DNA from 4 places in the Hydrogenophaga sp. ZJX-1 genome. Region 3 is predicted to be linked to each of the others. Evidence: predicted binding sites of a transcription regulator. Region 3 holds the regulator's gene; each other region holds the start of a gene.
The links. Region 3 encodes sigma-54, which starts transcription at its own class of promoters, with help from an activator protein. Its sites were predicted from a motif close to TGGCANGNAANCTGCTTT; they were not measured.
Positions count from the first base shown of each region.

Region 1: the regulator sigma-54 is predicted to act here: its motif matches at 3,064-3,081, upstream of ACN5W5_RS01470 (PQQ-dependent catabolism-associated beta-propeller protein).
Region 2: the regulator sigma-54 is predicted to act here: its motif matches at 3,070-3,087, upstream of nirB (nitrite reductase large subunit NirB).
Region 4: the regulator sigma-54 is predicted to act here: its motif matches at 2,960-2,977, upstream of ACN5W5_RS15020 (phenol hydroxylase subunit).

Region 1 covers NZ_JBMBRA010000001.1:291,839-296,922, reverse strand. The annotation lists gene ACN5W5_RS01480 (ABC transporter permease) at 1-698, opposite strand, end outside; gene ACN5W5_RS01475 (branched-chain amino acid ABC transporter substrate-binding protein) at 680-1,849, opposite strand; gene ACN5W5_RS01470 (PQQ-dependent catabolism-associated beta-propeller protein) at 1,999-2,991, opposite strand; gene ACN5W5_RS01465 (tripartite tricarboxylate transporter substrate binding protein) at 3,260-4,237, shown strand; gene ACN5W5_RS01460 (ATP-binding cassette domain-containing protein) at 4,263-5,003, shown strand; gene ACN5W5_RS01455 (TonB-dependent receptor family protein) at 5,052-5,084, opposite strand, start outside.
Region 2 covers NZ_JBMBRA010000004.1:338,980-344,063, forward strand. The annotation lists gene ACN5W5_RS13565 (protein kinase domain-containing protein) at 1-1,669, opposite strand, end outside; gene ACN5W5_RS13570 (type IV pili methyl-accepting chemotaxis transducer N-terminal domain-containing protein) at 1,673-2,968, opposite strand; gene nirB (nitrite reductase large subunit NirB) at 3,321-5,084, shown strand, end outside.
Region 3 covers NZ_JBMBRA010000009.1:173,594-178,677, forward strand. The annotation lists gene ACN5W5_RS21985 (thiol:disulfide interchange protein DsbA/DsbL) at 1-398, shown strand, start outside; gene lptA (lipopolysaccharide transport periplasmic protein LptA) at 538-1,173, shown strand; gene lptB (LPS export ABC transporter ATP-binding protein) at 1,179-1,955, shown strand; gene rpoN (RNA polymerase factor sigma-54) at 2,068-3,720, shown strand; gene ACN5W5_RS22005 (THUMP domain-containing class I SAM-dependent RNA methyltransferase) at 3,868-5,084, shown strand, end outside.
Region 4 covers NZ_JBMBRA010000005.1:17,203-22,286, forward strand. The annotation lists gene ACN5W5_RS15005 (MarC family protein) at 1-257, shown strand, start outside; gene ACN5W5_RS15010 (GntR family transcriptional regulator) at 157-984, opposite strand; gene ACN5W5_RS15015 (sigma 54-interacting transcriptional regulator) at 993-2,672, opposite strand; gene ACN5W5_RS15020 (phenol hydroxylase subunit) at 3,009-3,209, shown strand; gene ACN5W5_RS15025 (aromatic/alkene monooxygenase hydroxylase subunit beta) at 3,245-4,240, shown strand; gene ACN5W5_RS15030 (MmoB/DmpM family protein) at 4,275-4,544, shown strand; gene ACN5W5_RS15035 (aromatic/alkene/methane monooxygenase hydroxylase/oxygenase subunit alpha) at 4,568-5,084, shown strand, end outside.

The sequences.
Region 1 (5,084 bases), on a different contig from region 3:
ACCGCGTGCGTGAAGGGGTTCCACTCCGCCAGCCGGAGCAGCCACCAGGCACCCGATTCTTCGAGCTTCCACAGCGGGTACAGCGCGGGGCTGATGAAGAACATGGGGAAGATCACGAAGTTCATCGTGCCGGCGAAGTTCTCCAGCTGCTTCACGTACACCGAGAGCATCAGCCCGAGCGCGGCCAGCATCGTGGCGCCGCAGGCCATGGCGACCAGCAGGCCCGGCAGGTTGGCCAGCGGCACCTCGACCCCGAAGGCCCAGGCGATGGCGAGGAACACCCCCATCTGCAGCACCGAGAGGCAGGTGCCCGCGAGCAGCTTGAAGGCCAGCAACCAGCCACGCGCCAGCGGCGCGGTGAGCAGCAGGCGCATGACACCCATCTCGCGGTCGTACACCATGGACAGCGAGCTCTGCATGCCGTTGAACAGGGCCACCATGCCGAGCAGGCCCGGCACCATGTAGGCCTTGTATTCGATGTAGGTCTCGTAGGGCGGCACGATGGCGACGCCGAACACGTTGTTGAACCCGGCGGAAAACACCACGAACCACAACAGCGGCCGCACCAGCGCCGAGCCCAGGCGCGTGGGCTGGCGCAGAAAACGGTTGAGCTCGCGCCCCACCACCGCGCGCAGTGCGCGCAGCAGGTGCAGGGGCAGCGGTGGCGCAACGGCCGGCATCACGGACGCGACTTGCATGCACTCTCCTGTTCATCGACACCCAGCGTGTCGAGCACTTCCCTGGGATGCAACACGCCGTCCAGCGGCGCGGTACCGACCACGCCGTCCACATGGCTCAGGAACAGCGACTGGCGCAGCTGGCCGTCCCAGGCCCGGAACGACAGATTGCGGCCCTTGAAGCCGTCGAGCGTGGTGCTGCCCCCGCGCAGCGCCTTGAGCTGCTGCGCCACCGGCGCCTTGGGGTTCTCGGCGAGCACGGTGGCCACCGCGCGGCCCGCCGCCCAGGCCGCCCAGTCGGGTCCCCGCATCGGCCGGTCCACCAGCTTGACAAAGCGGCGCGTGAGTTGCGGGCCGCCGTAGCGCTCCCACTGCGGGTGCCAGGCCGTGGCCACCAGGCCGTTGGCACCGACCACCGGGCGCGGCCACTGCGTGGCGTAGGGCAGCAAACGCGCGAACTCGCCGTCGCTGTCCATCACCGCCACCACCTCGTGTTCGCGGTCGCCGGTGAGCAGGCGCGTGTTGCCCAGGTCACGTTCGCGCGGGTCGCCGGTGAGCTTGAACGGCTTCTGCGCCACGACCTTGATGCCAAAGCGTTTGGCCGAGCGGTTGAAGGCCTCGGTCATCAGCGCGTCGCCCGGCAACGGCCCCTGCAACAGCAGCGCCTTGCGCCAGTTGCGTGCGGCCAGGTACTGGGCCAGCGCGTCGCCGAACATGGCGCGGCTGGGGGCCGTGTGCAACAGGTGGGCGGCACACTGGGCGCCGCGCAGGCTGTCGTCGTCCAGCGCGGCGTTGAACACGATGGCACCGCCCAGTGCAGCGGGCGCGGCCTGCACCAGGGCTCGCAGCTCGGCCAGCGGCAGATCGGCCACCACGTGCTGCACCCTCAGAGCCTTCAGCTCGGCCAGCGCCTTGGGCAGCGCCGCGGCGTTGGGCAGCACCACGTCCTTCACCACCAGCTCCAGCCCGGCCGCGTCCAGCTCAAACGCCGAGTCCTCCGCCGCCAGCTTCACGCCGTCGATGGCCCGCCCGGTCGGGTGACCCGGATAGCCCTTCTCCATGCGGCGCGGCGCGTGGCGCGGGTCGCCGTCCAGCGACACCACCGCGATGGTGACCTTGGTGGCCGCGAAAACCGGCGAAGAAAGAAAGCCCGAAACGCCCAACAACGCCAACCCAGCAGCGCGCCACAGACCCCAACCCAGAATGCCGCGGAACCGGCTTTGCCGGGCCGCAGGCATTGCCCCCCCGGGGGGGTATGCGGCTAAGCGAATTGCCGCTTGCGGCGGCAATTCGGGGCGCAGCGAGCAAGCAACGGGGGGGGTCATTTAACTAAGATCGAGTGCGGCACCCGCCCGGCCGGCACCGTCTTGATCGCCTTGCCACTGGCAGCATCCACCAGCGTCATGTCGTCCGACAGTCCGTTGGCCACGTACAGCGTCTTGCCGTCCGGCGCGAAGCCCATGCCCCAGGCGCGCTTGCCGACCAGGATCTGGCTCTTCACCGCCTTGGTGGCCACGTCGATCTGCGCCACATGGTTGGCCCTGCCCAACCCGACCCAGATGCTCTTGCCATCTGGGCTGATGGTCATGCCCACGGGCGTGATGTCGGCCTGGCGCATGCCCTTGACTTCGAACTTGATCTTCTGCTTCTCGGTGTGGGTCTTCGTGTCGACCACGCTGACGGTGGCGTCGAGTTCGTTGGTCACCCAGAGTTCGGCACCATCGGGCGACAGCACGAAGCGGCGCGGGCGCTTGCCGACCTTGATGTTCTTCGTGACCTTCTTCGTGGCGAGGTCGATCACGTGGACCACGTTGGCCACCTCGGAGGTGACGTAGGCCGTCTTGCCGTCGGGCGTGACCAGCACGCCTTCGGGCTCACCACCGGTCTTGACCTCGAACACCGCCTTCTTCGTGCCGATGTCGTAGGCGGCCACCACGTTCTCGTCTTCGATCGACACGTAAGCGGTCTTGCCGTCGGGGCTGAGGGCAAACATCTCGGGGCTGTCGCCCAGGGGCACCGTGCCGGCCAGCTTGCCGGTGGCCACGTCCACCACACCCATGGCGTTGCTGTCGCCACAGATCACGAGGATCTGCTGGCCGTCGCCGCTGAAGCGCATGTCGCGCGGACGCTTGCAGACGTCGATGGCGCCGGTGCGCTCACCCTGGGTGTCGAAGACATAGATCTTGTTGTCCTTCTCGCTCGACACATAGACCTTGCCGGCACCCTGGGCCTGGGCCGACAAGGCGAGCGAGGCGACAGCTCCGGCGAGTGACACGGCGCGCAGGGCAGAAGCCATCGTGGCACGAAGGGGCATGAAAAGTCTCCTGTCTTTCTGGGTATCGGCGAACGGTGTTCGTCCGGCGCACGTCGAGGTGCGCACGAGCGATCAGCAAAAACGGTGCCAGGCGCACGGGAACAGAAATTGCCTGAAAACCACCGGTGCCCGGGGCTTTCCCGGGCGCTGGAGACACAGACACCGCCCCATGAGACACATACCGTCACGCCCAGCGTTCAAAAATGGCACAGGGAAAACCCTCGATGCGTTCCACCACTGCACGAACGGGGTTTCACGGCGCGGCTTCATGGGCCTGGGCGCATCGCTCGCTTTCGCATCCGCGCTGCCCCGCGCCTTGGCGCAGCCGGGCAGCCCTGCGGCCACCCCCTGGCCCACCAAACCGCTGCAGCTCATCGTGCCCTGGCCCGCGGGCGGCCAGACCGACCTGACGCTGCGCGTCCTGTGCGAGGAGGCCGAGCCGCTGCTGGGCCAGCCCATCGTGGTCATCAACAAACCGGGCGCGGCGGGCACGCAGGTGGCGCCGCTGCTCAAGGCCGCCGAGCCCGACGGCCACACCATCGGCCAGGTCCCGATCACGGTGTACCGCCACGCCCTGATGAACCATGTGCCCTGGGACCCGGTGGCCGACCTCAGCCCGATCCTGCAGGTCTCGGGCGTCACCTTCGGCGTGCTGGTGCCCGCCAGCAGCCCCTGGAAAACGCTCGCCGATCTGGTGGACTGGGCGCAGAAGCACCCGGGTGAACTGGTGCTGGGCTCGACCGGCATCGGCACCACGGCCCATCTGGCGATGGAAGAGATCTTGCTGAACCACGATGTGCGCTACGTGCACGTGCCTTACAAGGGCACGGCCGACCAGATGCTGGCGATCGCGGGCGCACAGATCATGGCCGGCGTCAATTCCACCGGTTTCGCGCCCTGGGTGGACCGCGGCCAGATGCGTCTGCTGGCCACGTTCAGCGCGCAACGCAGCCCACGCTGGCCCGAGGTGCCGACGATGCGTGAGCTCGGCTACGAGCACGCGGTCTACACCTCGCCCTGGGGCCTGGCCGCACCGCGCGGCACACCGGAGGCGGTGGTGCAGAAACTGCACGAGGTGTTCCGCCGTGCCATGTTCAGCGAGCGGCACCAGGCCGCGCTGGCCAAGTACGATCAGGGCCTGGACTACCTCAACACGCACGACTACCGGCAAGCCGTGCTGGCCACGGTGGAGCACGAAAAGCGCCTGCTCAAACGCATGAACCTGCTGGCCCGCCCGAGCAGCTGACCGCTCCACCACGAACACCCGAACGATGACAGACACCTGCCTGCTGACCGCACAGAACCTGCACAAGGCCTACAACGGCAAACCCGCTCTCAAGGGCGTCAACGTGGCGCTGCAGGCCGGTGAAATGCTGGCCCTGCTGGGGCCCAACGGCGCCGGCAAGTCCACCCTGCTGCAGCTGCTGACCGGCCTGTTCAGCCCGGACCAGGGAACGATCGTGGTGATGGGCCACGACATGCAGCGCCACCCCAGCCGCGCGCTGGCTTCGCTGGGCGTGGTGTTCCAGCAGAGCGCGCTCGACATGGACCTCTCGGTGATGGCCAACCTGCTGTTCCATACCGACCTGCACGGCCTGCCGCGCGCGGTGGCCAAGCAGCGCATCGCCGAGGGGCTGGCGGCCATGGGCCTGGGCGATCAGGCCAAGGCCGTGGTGCGCAGCCTCTCGGGCGGCACACGGCGCAAGGTGGAGCTGGTACGGGCCCTGCTGCACGAGCCGGCCGTGTTGCTCATGGACGAGGCCACGGTGGGCCTGGACCCGGCCTCGCGCCAGCACCTGCTCGACACCGTTCGCGGCCTGTGCCACACGCGCGGCATGGCGGTGCTCTGGGCCACGCACCTGATCGAAGAGGTGAAGGTCGCCGACCGCCTGATGCTGCTGCACCAGGGCACGGTGCGCTTCGACGGTTCGATCGACGCCTTCATGCAGGCATCTCAGGGCGGCGATTTCCAGACCGAGGTGCTGCGCGCACTGGAAAAGCCAGGCCTGTGAGCGCACGCACCCTCCCCCTCTCCCAGAGGGAAAGGGGGAGGGGCGGGATCAGAACGCATAGCTGGCTGTCAAACCCAGACC
Region 2 (5,084 bases), on a different contig from region 3:
GGTCGCGCTGCAGCAACGCCGACGCGGGCGGCACGGTGAGCGGGCGTGAGGCACCGCGCTCCAGCGCCAGCAGGAATTCTTCGGCGGTTTCGAAGCGCAGCGACTTGTCGCGCGCCACGGCTTTGAGCACCACGTGGTCGAGCCAGATGGGCACTTCGGGGTTGTGGCGGCTGGGGGCGGTGGGGTCGCGGTAGTAGCGGCCCAGCTGGTAGGGCAACACCTCGCCATAGGGCAGCTTGCCGGTGAGCAGCTGGTAGAGCGTGACGCCGAGCGCGAACAGGTCGCTCTGGGCGTCGGGCAGTTCGGGTTCGCCTTCGGTGGCGTGGCCATGGGCGGATTTGCCGTGGTGGCCCCACTGCTCGGGGTTGATGTAGCTGGGCGTGCCGGCGTGCAGCCGGCGCATGCTCTCGGGCTCACGCCCGCTCAGGGCCACGCCGAGATCGAGCACGCGCAGCACGCCGTCGTCGCCCTGGTGCAGGTTGGCGGGTTTGATGTCGCGGTGGATCACGCCCTGGCGGTGCAGCAGGCCGAGCACGCGCAGGGTCTGCATGGCGGCGCTGACGGCCTGCAGGGCGCCGAGTTTGTGTTGCTGGTCCAGCGTCTGCTGCAGGGTTTCGCCACCGTGCCAGTCGTAGAGCAGGTAGTAGGCCGAGCGCGCCTGGCCGGTGGGCAGCTGTTCGTGCACCTGGACCAGGTTGCCGGCGGCGCGGGACGACACCATGCGCCGGGCGAGCCAGGCTTCGTGCGCGAGCATGGCGCGTTCGTCCTGGTCGTGCGCGCGGGCGGGGTGGAGGGTCTTGAGGGCGTAGAGGCTCTGGGTGGCGGGGTCGCGCAGCTGGTAGAGGAGGTTGATGCCGTTGTCGGCCACGAGCGCGGTGACGGTGAAGCCGTCGATGGCTTCGCCCACGCGCAGGCGCGGCGGTATGGGCAGGCGCTGGGCGGCGCGGTTGGCGTCGTGCAGGTTGGCGTCGAGCAGGCCCAGCACGCGCACCACGACGGCGGTGAGGTTGTCGTCGCTGCCGGCGGCGTGGGCGGTGTCCACCAGCCAGCGGGCGGCTTCCTGCGCGGTGGGCAGGGCGGCGCATTCGCGCCAGCGGCGCTCGGGCAGGCGGCCGTGCACGCCGTCGGTGAGCAGCACGAAGCTGTCACCGACCTGCAGCTCGCCCTGCAGGTAGTCCACGACAAGGTGGTCTTCGGCGCCCACGGAGCGCAGCAGCTGGTGTTTGAAGTCGGGGTGGTTGACGACGTGGTCGTGCGTGAGCTGCAGGGTCTGCCCCTCGCGCAGCAGGTAACAACGCGAATCGCCCACATGGGCCAGGGTGTACGACTGGCCGCGCAGCACCAGCGCGGTGAGCGTGGTCAGGCCCATGGCGGGGTGGCGGCGGCGGTTGATGCCGGCGAGCCAGGCGTTCTGGGCGCCGATGATGCGGTCGAGCGCGACGGTGGTGTCCCAGGTTTCGGGGGTGCCGTAGTAGTCGCGCACCAGGCTGGTGACGGTGGTCTGCGCGGCTTCGCGGCCCATGCCACCCGCGCTCACGCCGTCGGCGATGGCGACGATGGAGCCCATGTCTTCCTGCCCTTCGGCTGGCAGCATGGCGGCGCAGAAGTCTTCGTTGACGGCTTTGCGGCCCGTGAGGGAAACAAAGCCGATGTCGAGTTCAAAGGCCATGCGTCAGCCCATCAGCATCTGCATGCTGCGCTCGTACTGTGCGGACAGGGTTTCGAAGTTGTCGAGCAGGCTTTCGCTGGCGGTGGCCAGACCTTCAAGGCGCAGCAGGCGGTCGCGCCCGGCCGGGCGGTGCACGTGGTCGGCGCCCGCGAGCAGCGCCTGCCAGCCCTGGGCGGCGTCTTCCAGCGTGCGGCGGATGTCGGGCGTGGACAGCGGCAGGCCCTGGAGGTAGGCCAGGCCTTGCTCAAACGCCTGGCGCGCGGCTTCCATGTCGGCCTGGTGTTGCAGCAGGGGATCGCCACGCTCCAGCAGACCCAGCAACGCCAGCTTGGCAAAACGCTGCGAAAGCATGCGCTGGCGCCCGGCCATGTTGAGCATGCGCAACGGGCTCACGGACCCGGCGCTCTCCAGGCTGGCGGTCAGGCGTTCGGCGTCCTGCAGCAGTTGCTCGGCGAGCGCGTTGATGGGGCCGACCTGATCGTGCGCGGGCTCGGCCTTGAGCGCTTTCTTCAGGACTTTCCAGGTGGCCACGACGCGGTCCAGCAGATCGCCAAAAGTGGGCTGCGAGAGGTTCTTGCCGAGCAGCGCGAGGTTGGCGTCGATGCGCTGGGCCGATTCGGTCTGCAGCGTCAGGTGACGCGCGGCCTGCACCCCCGCAAGCCGCAACAGCCAGTGTTTGACCAGGCGCTGCGACAACATGCGCAGCTGCCCGGCGCGGTTCACGCCTTCGGCAAAGTGGGCCGACTGGATGATGTGCTGCGCCACCTGGCCGAGGCGCTGGTTGCTGTGCATCGAAGCGGTGCGCAGGATCTCGAAAGCGGCGTCGTCGCTGACCTGGCGCGCGCTCATCAGGATGCCTTTGGCGCGCTCCACGGCTTTGCGCTCCTCGAAGCGCGTGGTCACGTCTTTCAGTTCGTCGAGCAGGGCCTGCTCGCGGCGAAAACGGGCCTGCGCCAGCTGCAGCAGGGGGCGCAGGCGCTGCGCGCTGTAGCCGTTGATCACCCAGGCGTGGATGCCCGAGGTCACCGCGCGCTCAATGCGGGCGGCGTCGCCGTCGTGCGTGAACACGATCACCGGGCACGGGGCCACGCTGGCCAGCGTTTGGGTGGTCTCAAACAGCGCGTCGCCGGGCTGCGGCACCTCGCCAATCACCAAGTCTGGTGCATGGCGCACCACGCCCTGCACCAATTTGCTGCCGGCATCCAGCACGGCGAGCACCTGGACCCCACAGGCTTCCAGGTCGTTCACCAGCGGTTGAGGACTCGCGGAGCCTTCGAGAAAAACCAGCGCAGAAGTCATATGAATCAAGGACTTGGATAAACCGGAGCGTTCCCCGGACAAGGCACACATCATCGTCGCTGGCGCCCCGACGTGCCACCCGCAGCGAGCGCCGGATCATATGGCACAGCTTTTGCATTGTCTGTGGCGAGCGTGACGAAGCGCTCGACCCCGACCGCAGCGTCGTGGGCTCTGCATACAACGACGTGTGCAGCGTGATACCGGTCTTGCAACTTGGCAAGCCCGGCTTTGGCCAACGGCCACTGAATCTGCATTTTCCCCAGACCTTTCCTGGTGCCACATGGCGCCCGTGCGCCTCTGCGCCGGCCATGACCAGCACCCCCTTTTGCGAATCACAACTGGAGTAGCCGCGATGAAAAAATCTAAATTGGTGATGGTGGGCAACGGCATGGCCGGTGTGCGCACGCTCGAAGAGCTGCTGAAGATCGCGCCGGAGTTCTACGACATCACCGTCTTCGGCGCGGAGCCGCACCCGAACTACAACCGCATCCTGCTGTCGCCAGTGCTGGCGGGCGAGCAGACGCTGGAAGAAATCGTGCTGAACGACTGGTCCTGGTACACCGACCACGGCATCACCCTGCACGCCGGCTACAAGGTCACCGAGGTGGACCGCATCAAGCGCATCGTGCACGCGGTCGGACCGAACGGCGAGAAAGTGTCGGCCGAATACGACCGCCTGATCATGGCCACGGGCTCCAACCCCTTCATCCTGCCCATCCCCGGCAAGGACCTGGAGGGCGTGCTCGCCTACCGCGACATCGCCGACACGCAGGCCATGATCGACGCCGCCAAGACCTACAAGCACGCGGTCGTGATCGGCGGTGGCCTGCTGGGTCTGGAAGCGGCCAACGGCCTGATGAAGCGCGGCATGAGCGTGAGCGTGGTGCACGTCGCACCCTGGCTGATGGAGCGCCAGCTCGACGACGTGGCGGGCAAGATGCTGCAGGCTTCGCTGGAAGAGCGCGGCATGAAATTCCTCATCGGCGCACAGACGCAGGAGCTGGTGGGCGACAAGGACGATGGCAAGGGCGGCCGCGTGAAGGCGATCCGCTTCAAGGACGGCACCGAGCTGCCGGCCGACCTGCTGGTGATGGCCGTGGGCATCCGCCCCAACACCGCACTGGCCGAAAGCATGCGCCTGCATGTGAACAAGGGCATCGTGGTGAGCGACACCATGCAGACCATCACCGACGCGCGCATCTACGCGGTGGGCGAATGCGCGGCGCACCGCGGCATCGCCTACGGCCTGGTGGCCCCGCTCTTCGAGCAGGGCAAGGTGCTGGCCACGCACCTGGCCGAGTTCGGCATCGGCCGCTACACCGGCTCGCTCACCTCCACCAAGCTCAAGGTCACGGGGATCGACCTGTTCAGCGCCGGCAACTTCACCGGCGGCGGCGACACCGAAGAGATCGTGATGAGCGACCCCTCGGGCGGCGTCTACAAGAAGCTGGTGATCCAGGGCGACAAGCTGATCGGCGCCTGCCTCTACGGCGACACGGTGGACGGCAGCTGGTACTTCAAGCTGCTGCGCGACGGCCGCAGCGTGGCCGACATCCGCGACAAGCTGATGTTTGGCGAGAGCAACATCGGCGACGTGGGCCACCAGGGCCAGAACAAGGCCGCCGCCATGAAAGACAGCGACGAGGTCTGCGGCTGCAACGGCGTGACCAAGGGCACCATCTGCAAGGCCATCCGCGACAAGGGCCTGTTCACCCTGGACGAGGTCAAGAAGCACACCAAGGCCAGCGCGTCGTGCGGCTCCTGCACCGGCCTGGTCGAGCAGATTCTCATGTTCACCGCCGGCGGCGACTACTCGGCCACGCCCAAGCTCAAGGCCATGTGCGGCTGCACCGACCACGGCCACGAGGCCGTGCGCGAAGCGATCCGCACGCCGCTGGCCGACGGCAGCAAGCTGCTGACCACCGCTGCGGTGTTCTCGCACCTGGGCTGGAAGACGCCCAACGGTTGCGCGAGCTGCCGCCCGGCCATCAACTACTACCTGATCAGCACCTGGCCCAAGGAGGCGAAGGACGATCCGCAGAGCCGCTACATCAACGAGCGCTCGCACGCCAACATCCAGAAAGACGGCACGTACTCGGTGATCCCGCGCATGTGG
Region 3 (5,084 bases):
AGCTGCCCGCCGACGTGAAGGTGCGTCGCGTGCCGGTGGCGTTCACCCAGGCGTTCGTGCCCATGCAGCGCCTGTATTTCGCACTGGAGTCCATGGGCCTGGTCGACACCTTGCACGGGAAGGTGTTCAAGGCCTTTCACGAAGAGCGCTTGCCGCTGACCACGGCGCCGGCGATCATCGCGTGGGTGGAAAAGCAGGGCGTCGACCGTGAAAAGTTCATCGGCTTCTTCAACGGCAGTGCCGTCAAGATGGCCGAGGCCGCCACTGCGTTGCAGAACGCCTACGACGTGGAGGGCACGCCGGCACTGGGCGTGGCGGGCCGTTTCTACATCGGCGGACAGGGGCCACGCACCATGCTGATTGCCGATTCGCTCATCGTCGAAGCGCGCAAAGCCTGATCTTTGCTTCCCCCAGCTCGAGACAAGACCCGCATCTGGCGGGTCTTGTGTTTTCAGGGGCTGTCGATTGAGTGCCGATCGCCAACAAGTCGGCTTTGCGCCGTTACAATGAATGCAAGATTTGTGCCCCACTAAAGCCATGCCCACACACCACTTTCCCCCCCGATGGACCCTTCGCTTCCTGGCTTCGATGGCCGGTCTGGTGCTGGCAGGCGCGGCCCAGGCGGAGCTGGCCGACAAAGACAAGCCCATGAACATCGAGGCGGACTCGCTGCGCTACGAAGACACGCGGCAGACCAGCGTCTTCACCGGCAACGTCCTGATCACCAAGGGCACCATCGTCATGCGGGGCAGCAAGATGGACGTGCGCCAGGACCCGCAGGGCAACCAGTTCGGCGTGGTGACCGGCACGGCGGCAGCGCCTGGCTTCTTCCGCCAGAAGCGCGAGGGCCTGGACGAGTGGATCGAAGGCGAGGGCGAGCGCATCGAATACGACGGCAAGGCCCAGACCGTGGTGTTCACCGGCAGCGCCGTGCTGCGCCGCTACCGCGGCACCCTGCTCAACGACGAAAGCGTGGGCAACCAGATCACCTACAACAGCCTGACCGAGGTGTTCACCGTCAAGGGTGGCCCCGCCAACCGCACCGCCGCCAACCCCTCGGGTCGGGTGCGGGCGATGCTGACACCCATTCCGGAGGCAGATGCGGCACCCGCTCCCGCCACCGATCCAGCCCAACTGCGCCCCAGCACCAATCTCAACGAGAAGAAGCAGTGACGACCATGCCCATGGCCAGTACGCCACCGGCGATGGCGGTGCGCAGCAGTCTGGAAGTTCAGGGTCTGATGAAGGCCTATGGCAGCCGCAAGGTGGTCAAGGATGTCTCCCTCAAGGTCGACAAAGGTGAAGTGGTCGGCTTGCTGGGCCCCAACGGCGCGGGCAAGACCACCTCGTTCTACATGATCGTGGGCCTGCTGCGCGCTGATGGTGGGCAGATCCTGCTCGACGGCCAGCGCATCGAAGCCTTGCCGATCCACCGCCGTGCCCGCATGGGCCTGGGTTACCTGCCCCAGGAAGCCTCGATCTTCCGCAAGCTCACGGTGGCGCAAAACGTGCGCGCCGTGCTGGAGTTGCAGCACGATGTGGATGGCCATGCCCTGAGCGAACCTGAAATCGCCAGCCGGCTCGACGAACTGCTCAAGGATCTGAGGGTGGACCATCTGCGCGATTCGCCCGCACCCTCCCTGTCCGGTGGCGAGCGGCGCCGGGTGGAGATTGCCCGTGCCCTGGCCACGCGCCCGCGTTTCATCCTGTTGGACGAGCCCTTTGCCGGTATCGACCCGATTGCCGTGCTGGAGATCCAGCACATCATCGGGTTCCTGAAGTCCCGCGGCATCGGCGTGCTGATCACCGATCACAACGTGCGCGAAACCCTGGGCATCTGCGACCACGCCTACATCATCAGCGACGGTCACGTCCTGGCCAGCGGCACGACGGCCGAGATCATCGAAAACGCCGAAGTACGCCGTGTGTACCTGGGTGAGAACTTCCGCATGTGAACATGACCTCCACGATCGTCATTTCATGTACTTCGCTGCCCCCCGAGGGGGCTGATTCGCCTTGGGGCGGCCCGGCGGCGAATCTCCGTTTCGCACTGCTGTACTTCCAGGCATGAAACAAGGCCTGTCCCTGCGTGTTTCGCAGCATCTGGCGCTGACGCCCCAGTTGCAGCAGTCCATCCGGCTGCTGCAACTCTCCACGCTGGAAATGGCGCAGGAGGTCGAGCAGATGCTCGACGAAAACCCGTTTCTGGAGCGCACCGAAGACATCGCCGAGCGCGAAGCCTTCGGTCTGGAGCAGGTCGATGCGCCGGTGAGCGCGGGCGAACAGATCGCCGAGGCCGCGTTGCCGGTGGCCGACGCCGTGGCCGCGCCGACCGAATACGACGGCCCGCTGCCCGACCGCGTCAGCAGCACGTCCGACACGCCCGCTGACAGCGGCTCTGGCGACGAGATTGAAAGCCGGCTCGACGGTGCCACCCCGGTGGAAGAAAGCTGGGAAGGCGATGGCACGGTCGAGATGGCGCCCGACGACAGCGAATGGGGCGGTGACGCACCCGCGCGCAACAGCGGTTCGGGCGGCGACGACGACGAAACCGCCAGCGCAGCCGACCTGGCCCGCAGCCCCGTCAGTCTGCAGGACCACCTGCACGAGCAGGCCCGTTGTCTGCGGCTGAGCGACGAAGACCAGGCGGCGCTGTATTTCCTGATCGAGTCGCTCAACGACGACGCCTACCTGGAAGACGACCTGGCCGAGCTCGCCCTGGGCTTCTGGCGGCTCATGCACGGCCGCGAGGCGGCCGCTCCCGGGATCGAGGAGCTGGAGGTCGCTGAAGCCCAGCTGCGCATGGCCTTGGGCCTGCTGCAGCACATGGAGCCCACCGGTGTGGGCGCGCGCAACCTCGGCGAATGCCTGCGGCTGCAGATCGAGGAGCTGCGCAACTCCCCCGAAGCTCGCGCGGCGCTGGCCATCTGCAACCAGTCCATGGAACTGGTGGCCAAACGCGACATCAAGCGCCTGTGTGCCCTGTGCGGCATCGACGATGAAACCGCCCGTGCTGCGCTGGCCATCATCGCCCGGCTGGAACCCAAACCCGGGCGCCGCTTCATCGATGTCGAGCGCAACGTGGTCGTGCCCGACGTCATCGTCACGCGCGCCGGCCGGGGTTTCAAGGTCATCCTGAATCCCGACGTGATGCCGCGCCTGCGTGTGCACGACGTCTACGCCAACGCCATGCGGCAAAACCGCGGTGGTCGCGACAACGGCGGTGAAGCCGGCCACGCCGCCATGCAGCAGCGCCTGCAGGAAGCGCGCTGGTTCATCAAGAACATCCAGCAGCGCTTCGACACCATCCTGCGCGTGTCGAGCGCCATCGTCGAGCGCCAGCGCAACTTCTTCATGCACGGTGAACTCGCCATGCGCCCGCTGGTACTGCGCGAGATCGCCGACGAGCTGGGCCTGCACGAGTCCACCATCAGCCGCGTGACGACCGCCAAGTACATGGCCACGCCGTTTGGTACCTACGAGCTCAAGTACTTTTTCGGATCCTCGCTCGGTACCGAAACTGGGGGCAACGCGTCGAGCACCGCGGTACGCGCCCTGCTCAAGCAGTTCATCGCCTCGGAAGAGCCGAAGAAACCGCTGTCCGACAATCAGCTTTCCGACCTGCTCAAGGAGCAGGGCATCGAATGCGCGCGCCGCACCGTGGCCAAGTACCGCGAGGCGCTGCGCATCGCGCCGGCCAACCTGCGCAAAGCGCTGTGAACACTCCCTGCGCCGCTTCGCGTCTCCCCCCTCAAGGGGGACCGCACCCGCGGCCTGGCAAAGCCAGTTCCGTGGCACGTGCCGGAAGCTGGGCCGCGTAGTCGCCACCTGCGGACGCACCCGCGCTCAACATCTTCAGTACCTGCCGTGAACCAGCTCAAACTCTTTCTCCCCTGCGCCGCTGGCGTGGAGGACATGCTCGCCGACGAGGTGCAGCGCATCACCAACGAACCGCTGGCCTTCAAGGCACGCGGCGGCGTGGGCATCAAGGCCTCGTGGCGCGACGCCATGCGTCTGAACCTGCACAGCCGACTCTCTCAACGGGTATTGGTGCAGCTGTGGCACGGTGGTTACCGCAGCGAGCAGGACCTGTACAACGCGGCCGGCGAGATCGCCTGGGAAATCTGGTTCACGCCGCAGCAGACCATCAAGGTCGAGATCACCGCGCAGCACAGCCCGCTGACCAGCCTCAACTTCGCCGCACTGAAGATCAAGGACGCCATCTGTGACCGCTTCCGCGACAAACGCGGCGAGCGCCCCAGCGTGGACACCACCTGGCCCGACGTGCGCATCTACGCCCACCTGACCACCGACGAACTCACGCTCTACATCGACACCTCGGGCGAACCGCTGTTCAAACGCGGCTGGCGCGAAGACAAGGGCGACGCGCCGCTGAAGGAAACCCTGGCCGCGGCCATGATCGCCGCCACCGGCTGGAACGGCGGCGCGGCCGAATCGCTGGACGACATCACTCCGCTGTACGACCCCTGCTGCGGCAGCGGCACGGTGGTGATCGAGGCGGCGCAGATCGCGCTCAACATACCGCCTGGCATGCTGCGCCGCTTTGCGTTTGAAAAGATGCTGCCCTACCAGCAGCACGTGTGGACAGCGATCCAGGACGAAGCCGAGCGCGACATGCGCGACTGGCCCGAAGGCCACGCGCCCATCGTGTTCGGCAGCGACGTCTCGTTCCGCATGGTCGATTTTGCGCAACGCAACGCCGAGCGCGCGGGCGTGGCCCACGCCATCGAACTGCGTGGCGGTGATGCGCTGCAACGTTTGCCGCCCACCCAGAAGCCCGGTGTGATGCTGCTCAACCCGCCCTACGGCGAGCGCATCGCCGCGGCCGGCGTGGCCGGTGAGAATGCCAGTGCCCGCGCCCAGCGCATGGAGCCGCGCGCACCGCGCACCTTCACCGCCGGCAAGGCCGCTCCACCCGCGCCCGGCCTGGGCCGCGAGAGCGCGCAGATGAGTGACGGCGGCGACGGCAGCGAATTCTTCCTGCAGCTCGCCGCCCACTGGAAAAGCCACTACGCCGGCTGGAGCGCCTGGCTGCTCACGCCCGACCTCAAGCTGCCCGGCAA
Region 4 (5,084 bases), on a different contig from region 3:
CGGCCACCATGTCCACGGTGGTGATCTACGCCGACCAGGCCAAGACCTTTTTCCAGCACGCCGCGCTGGTGGGTTACGGCGTGGTGATCGCCCTGGCCACCGCCGTGTGTTTCTCGCTCGCCAAACCCATCGCGCGCCTGATGGGCCAGACCGGCATCAACGTGATGACCCGGCTGATGGGCCTGATCCTGGCCGCGCTGTCGGTGGAGGTGATGGCGGCTGGCCTGACCAAGCTGTTTCCGGCGCTGGGGCAGTGATGGCAACAGCTTCATCGGCGTGCCGGGTGAGCAGGTCGCAGGTCAGGCGGATGTGTGCTTCCAGCGCCAGCGCGGCGCGCGCCTCCTGACGCGCCAGCGCAGCCAGATAGATGCTCTCGTGTTCGGCGTGCACATCGCGCTCCACGTGGGCCGTGGCGCCCAAACGGATGGCCACGTGCCGATAGCGCTCGCCATGGCGGTAGAGAATGTCCAGCAGGTGGCGCGTCCACGGCGAGACGTGGCCGGCGATCAGCGCCTCGTGAAAGCGGCGATTCGCCCGCTCCCATTGCTGCGGATCGCGCGCAGCGCCGCCCGCTTCGGCTTCGCTCAGTTCGGCAAAAGCCCCTCGCAGCGCCCGTTCCCACATCGCATCGCCTTGCCGGATCGACTGGCGCAGGGCCTCGGTCTCCAGCCGCACCCGCGTGTCGGTCAGATCGCACAGGTCTTCGAGTGAAATCGCGCTGACCCGATAGCCCCGCTGCCCCTCGACCGTCACCAGCGCGTCCGACACCAGCAAGGCCAGCGCCTCGCGCAGCGTGCCGGCGCCCACGCCGTAGGAATCCTTGAGGTGTTCGACCCGCAATCGCAGGCCCGGCGCCAACTGGCCACAGACGATGTCGTGGCGCAGCGCGCGGTAGGCGCGTTCGGTCAGGGTGCGGGGCTCGGGTTCCTCAGGCCTGGGAACCGGGCCGATCGGACGGGCGGGTTGGAGCAGCTCTTGCAGCATGGTGCGGGTCAGTCGGTTTCAGCGGGTTGCTGGCGCTTGAGGCGGTAGGCGAGCTGGGCGCGCGAGATGCCCAGCAGCCGCGCCGCACCGGAGAGGTTGCCACGGCTGCGCTCGACCGCCAGCGCCAGGACCTGCGCCTCCAGCGATTCGATGGGCACGCCGCTGTCGAGCACGCGCTCGCACAGGGCCTGTTCGTCCTGCGGCGCGCGGCGGGCGAGCCGGCCCTGGGGGTCGATGCCGTCGTGCGCCACGTCCGGCTGGTTGGGAAACAGGTGCTCGACCTCGATCACCGAGCCTTGTGCCGCCAGGATCACGCCACGCTCGACCAGGTTTTCCAGTTCACGCACATTGCCCGGCCAGTCGTGCCGGGTGAGTGCCAGCAGGGCCCGGTCGCTGAAGCCGGCCAGGCGCTTCTGGTGCAACGCGGTGAAGCGCGCCAGCAGGTGCCGCGCGAGCGGTTCGATGTCGCTCGGCCGTTCGCGCAGCGGCGGGATGCAGATGGGGTAGACGTTCAGGCGGTAGAACAGGTCGCGGCGGAACAGCCCGCGTTCGACCGCGCTTTCGAGCTGGACGTTGGTTGCCGCCACCAGGCGCACGTTCACCCGCCGCGCGCTCTCACTGCCCAGGCGTTCGATCTCGCCCTCCTGCAGCACGCGCAGCAGCTTGGCCTGGGCCGGCATCGGCAGGTCACCGACCTCATCGAGGAACAGCGTGCCACCTTCGGCGCGCTCGAAGCGCCCTGCCCGCGCGGCATGCGCCCCGGTGAACGCGCCCTTCTCCACGCCAAAGAGTTCGGCCTCGATCAGCTCGGCCGGCAACGCCGCGCAATTCACCGCCACGAAAGGCCCCGCCGCGCGCTCCGAGTGCTCGTGCAGCGCGCGGGCAAAGCGCTCCTTGCCCACACCGGTCTCCCCGGTCAGCAGCACCGAGACCTGGGTGCCGGCAGCCCGCAGCATCAGGTCGTGTGCCCGCTGGAAACCGGGCGAAGAACCGACCAGCATGCCGCCGGCCTCGGTCGGCCCGAGGCTGCTCTTGAGCGCCTCGACCTGCTGGCTCAGCGCGTCCATCTTTTCCAGCAGGGAATCGTCTTCGAAGTACTGGCGGTGCGCATCGCCATCGGGCCATTCATCGATCGGTCGGCCCACGATGTGGCAGTGGTCGTCGCCGCAGGCGCCGCAGCGCGTCTCCTTGAACAGGATGTGCCGGCCCATGAAGGCACTGGTGTAGCCGCTGGCGTAGCCCAGCAAGGTCCAGCACGCCGGCTCGTCGACCACGCCGTAGTTCAGGCGGTGGGCATGGGCTTCCCAGGAGTCGTCCCAGCGGAACTCCCCTTCGAACTGCCCGGCCTCGGCGTTCATCTTCAGCACCACCGGCGTGACCCGCGCCGCGCCTTCGAGCATGTGCAACTGCGGGCCGACCATGAACATCTCTTCCAGCGTGCGCGAACCGCGGATCTTGGCGGCAAAGCCCGCGTCGTGCAGGCCGCAGGCGTAGCCCATGCGGGTGAGCAAACGCCGCGCCTGCTCTTTGCCGACCGAGGTGATGAGGTCGTGCCGCAAGGCCGTCAGCGCGGCCGTGTGCAACAGCACCATGCGCCGCTCGCCGAGCCAGATGGCGCCGCTATCGGGTTCGAAGCGCAACAGCCGGCGCAGGTCCTGGTCGGGGGGGTAGGTCAAAGCAGCGTCCAACGGTGTCTCCAGTGATCGGGTTCTGATGACCCTCTTGAATCTCGATATTTTCACCGAATGCCACCTCCACGGCAACCCACCTGCCCGAACTTCGGTTTTTTCTCATTTGAGAAAAAACGCCTTCAACCACCTCTTCAAATCGTCAAATTCGGACGCAAAGCACCCCACTTTTGCCATTACTCACGCTATCAGTTGAGCAGAACTCATACGAATGCTGCACAGCAGCTTGGCCATTTTCCTAGGGATTTCCCTTAAATATCGAGATTTTCGATCTTCCGCGGCTTCATTGGCACGGTGCCTGCAAAGAAGAGCACGTCCACGATCGCCACAACCGCCATGAACCCGAGCACCGACCTCCCCCTGCCCGCCTGCGACACCTCCCTGCGTTTCGTGCGCGTGATGGAGCGGCGCGCCGACGGGTTGGTCAGTTTCGAGTTCTCGATCGGCTGGCCCGAGCTGGCGGTGGAACTGATGCTGCCCGAAGCCGCCTTCGAGGCCTTCTGCGCCAACAACCAAGTGCAGCGTCTGGACGCGTGAGTGTTCGACAACCATTCCAACGGAGACAAGCCCCGATGAACATCGACCTGCAGGCGCGCGAGATCACCCCGCTGCGCAACACCTTTGCCCACGTCGCCAGATACATTGGCCATGAGAAGGCCGCGTCGCGCTACCAGGAGGCCACGCTCGGCGCCCAGCCGATGACCAACTTCCACTACCGGCCCACCTGGGACCCGGCGCACGAGCTCTTTGACGCTTCACGCAGCCGTGTCCAGCTCGCCGACTGGTATGTGCTCAAGGACCCGCGCCAGTTCTACTACGCCAACTGGACCATGACCCGCGCACGCCAGCAGGACGCGGTGGAATCCAACTTCCAGTTCGTCGACCAGCGCGGCATGGTGGCCATGATCCCCGACGCGGTGCGGGAAAAAGCGCTGGCGATCCTGCTCCCGCTGCGCCACGCCGCCTGGGGCGCGAACATGAACAACGCGTCGATCGCGGCCTATGGTTACGGCACCGCCTTCACGGCGCCCGCCATGTTCCACGCGATGGACAACCTGGGCGTCGCGCAATACCTCACCCGCCTGGGCCTGGCGCTGGCCGATCCCGAGGTGCTGGACACGGGCAAACAAGCCTGGCTGGACGCGCCCGAGTGGCAGGGTCTGCGCCGCTACGTGGAAGACAGCCTGGTGGTGCAGGACCCGTTCGAGCTCTTCGTGGCGCAAAACCTCGCGCTGGACGGCCTGCTCTACCCGTTGATCTACAGCAGCTTCGTGGATGACCACATCGCCCTGCAAGGCGGTACGGCCGTGGCCATGCTCACCGCGTTCATGCCGGAATGGCACGACGAGACCGCGCGCTGGATCGACGCCGTGGTGAAGGCCGCGGCCGGTGAAAGTGATGCCAACCGCCTGTTGATCGCGCAGTGGACCCAGGACTGGGCCGATCGCGCGCAGGCCGCGCTGTCGCCCGTGGCCCGTCTGGCGCTGGGCGAACACGGCGAATCGGCCCTGACCGAAGCCCGCGACAAGCTCAACACCCGCAGCCGCAAGGCCGGTGTGCTGGCCTGACGAACGTCCCTCCCGCCCCCACCAGGAACCCCCCATGTCCAACGTATTCATCGCCTTCCAGGACAACGAAGAGTCCCGGCCCGTGATCGAGGCCATTGCCGCAGACAACACCGCCGCCCGCGTCGTGCACTCGCCCGGCATGGTCAAGATCGACGCCCCCGGCCGTCTGACGATCCGGCGCGAAACCATCGAAGAGATCACCGGTCGCCCCTACGACCTGCAGGCCATCCACGTCAACCTCGTCACGCTCTCGGGCCACATCGACGAAGACGACGACCAGCTGACGCTCAGCTGGAAGCACTGAACACAACGCACCAGGAGACAAACATGGACACCCGTGTCACCAAGAAAAAGCTCGGCCTGAAAGAACGCTACGCCGCCATGACCCGCGGTCTGGGCTGGGAAACCTCCTACCAGCCCATGGACAAGGTGTTCCCCTACGACAAGTACGAGGGCATCAAGATCCACGACTGGAACAAGTGGGAAGACCCGTTCCGCCTCACCATGGACGCCTACTGGAAATACCAGGGCGAGAAGGAGAAAAAGCTCTACGCCGTGATCGAGGCCTTTGCGCAGAACAACGGCCAGCTGGGTGTGACCGACGCGCGCTACATCAACGCGCTCAAGCTCTTCATCCAGGGCGTGACGCCGCTGGAGTACTACGCCCACCGCGGCTTCGCCCACGTGGGTCGCCAGTTCACCGGCGAGGGTGCGCGCGTGGCCGCGCAGATGCAGAGCGTGGACGAACTGCGCCACTACCAGACCGAAACGCACGCCATCAGTCACTACAACAAGTACTTCAACGGCATGCACCAGTCCAACCACTGGTTCGACCGCGTCTGGT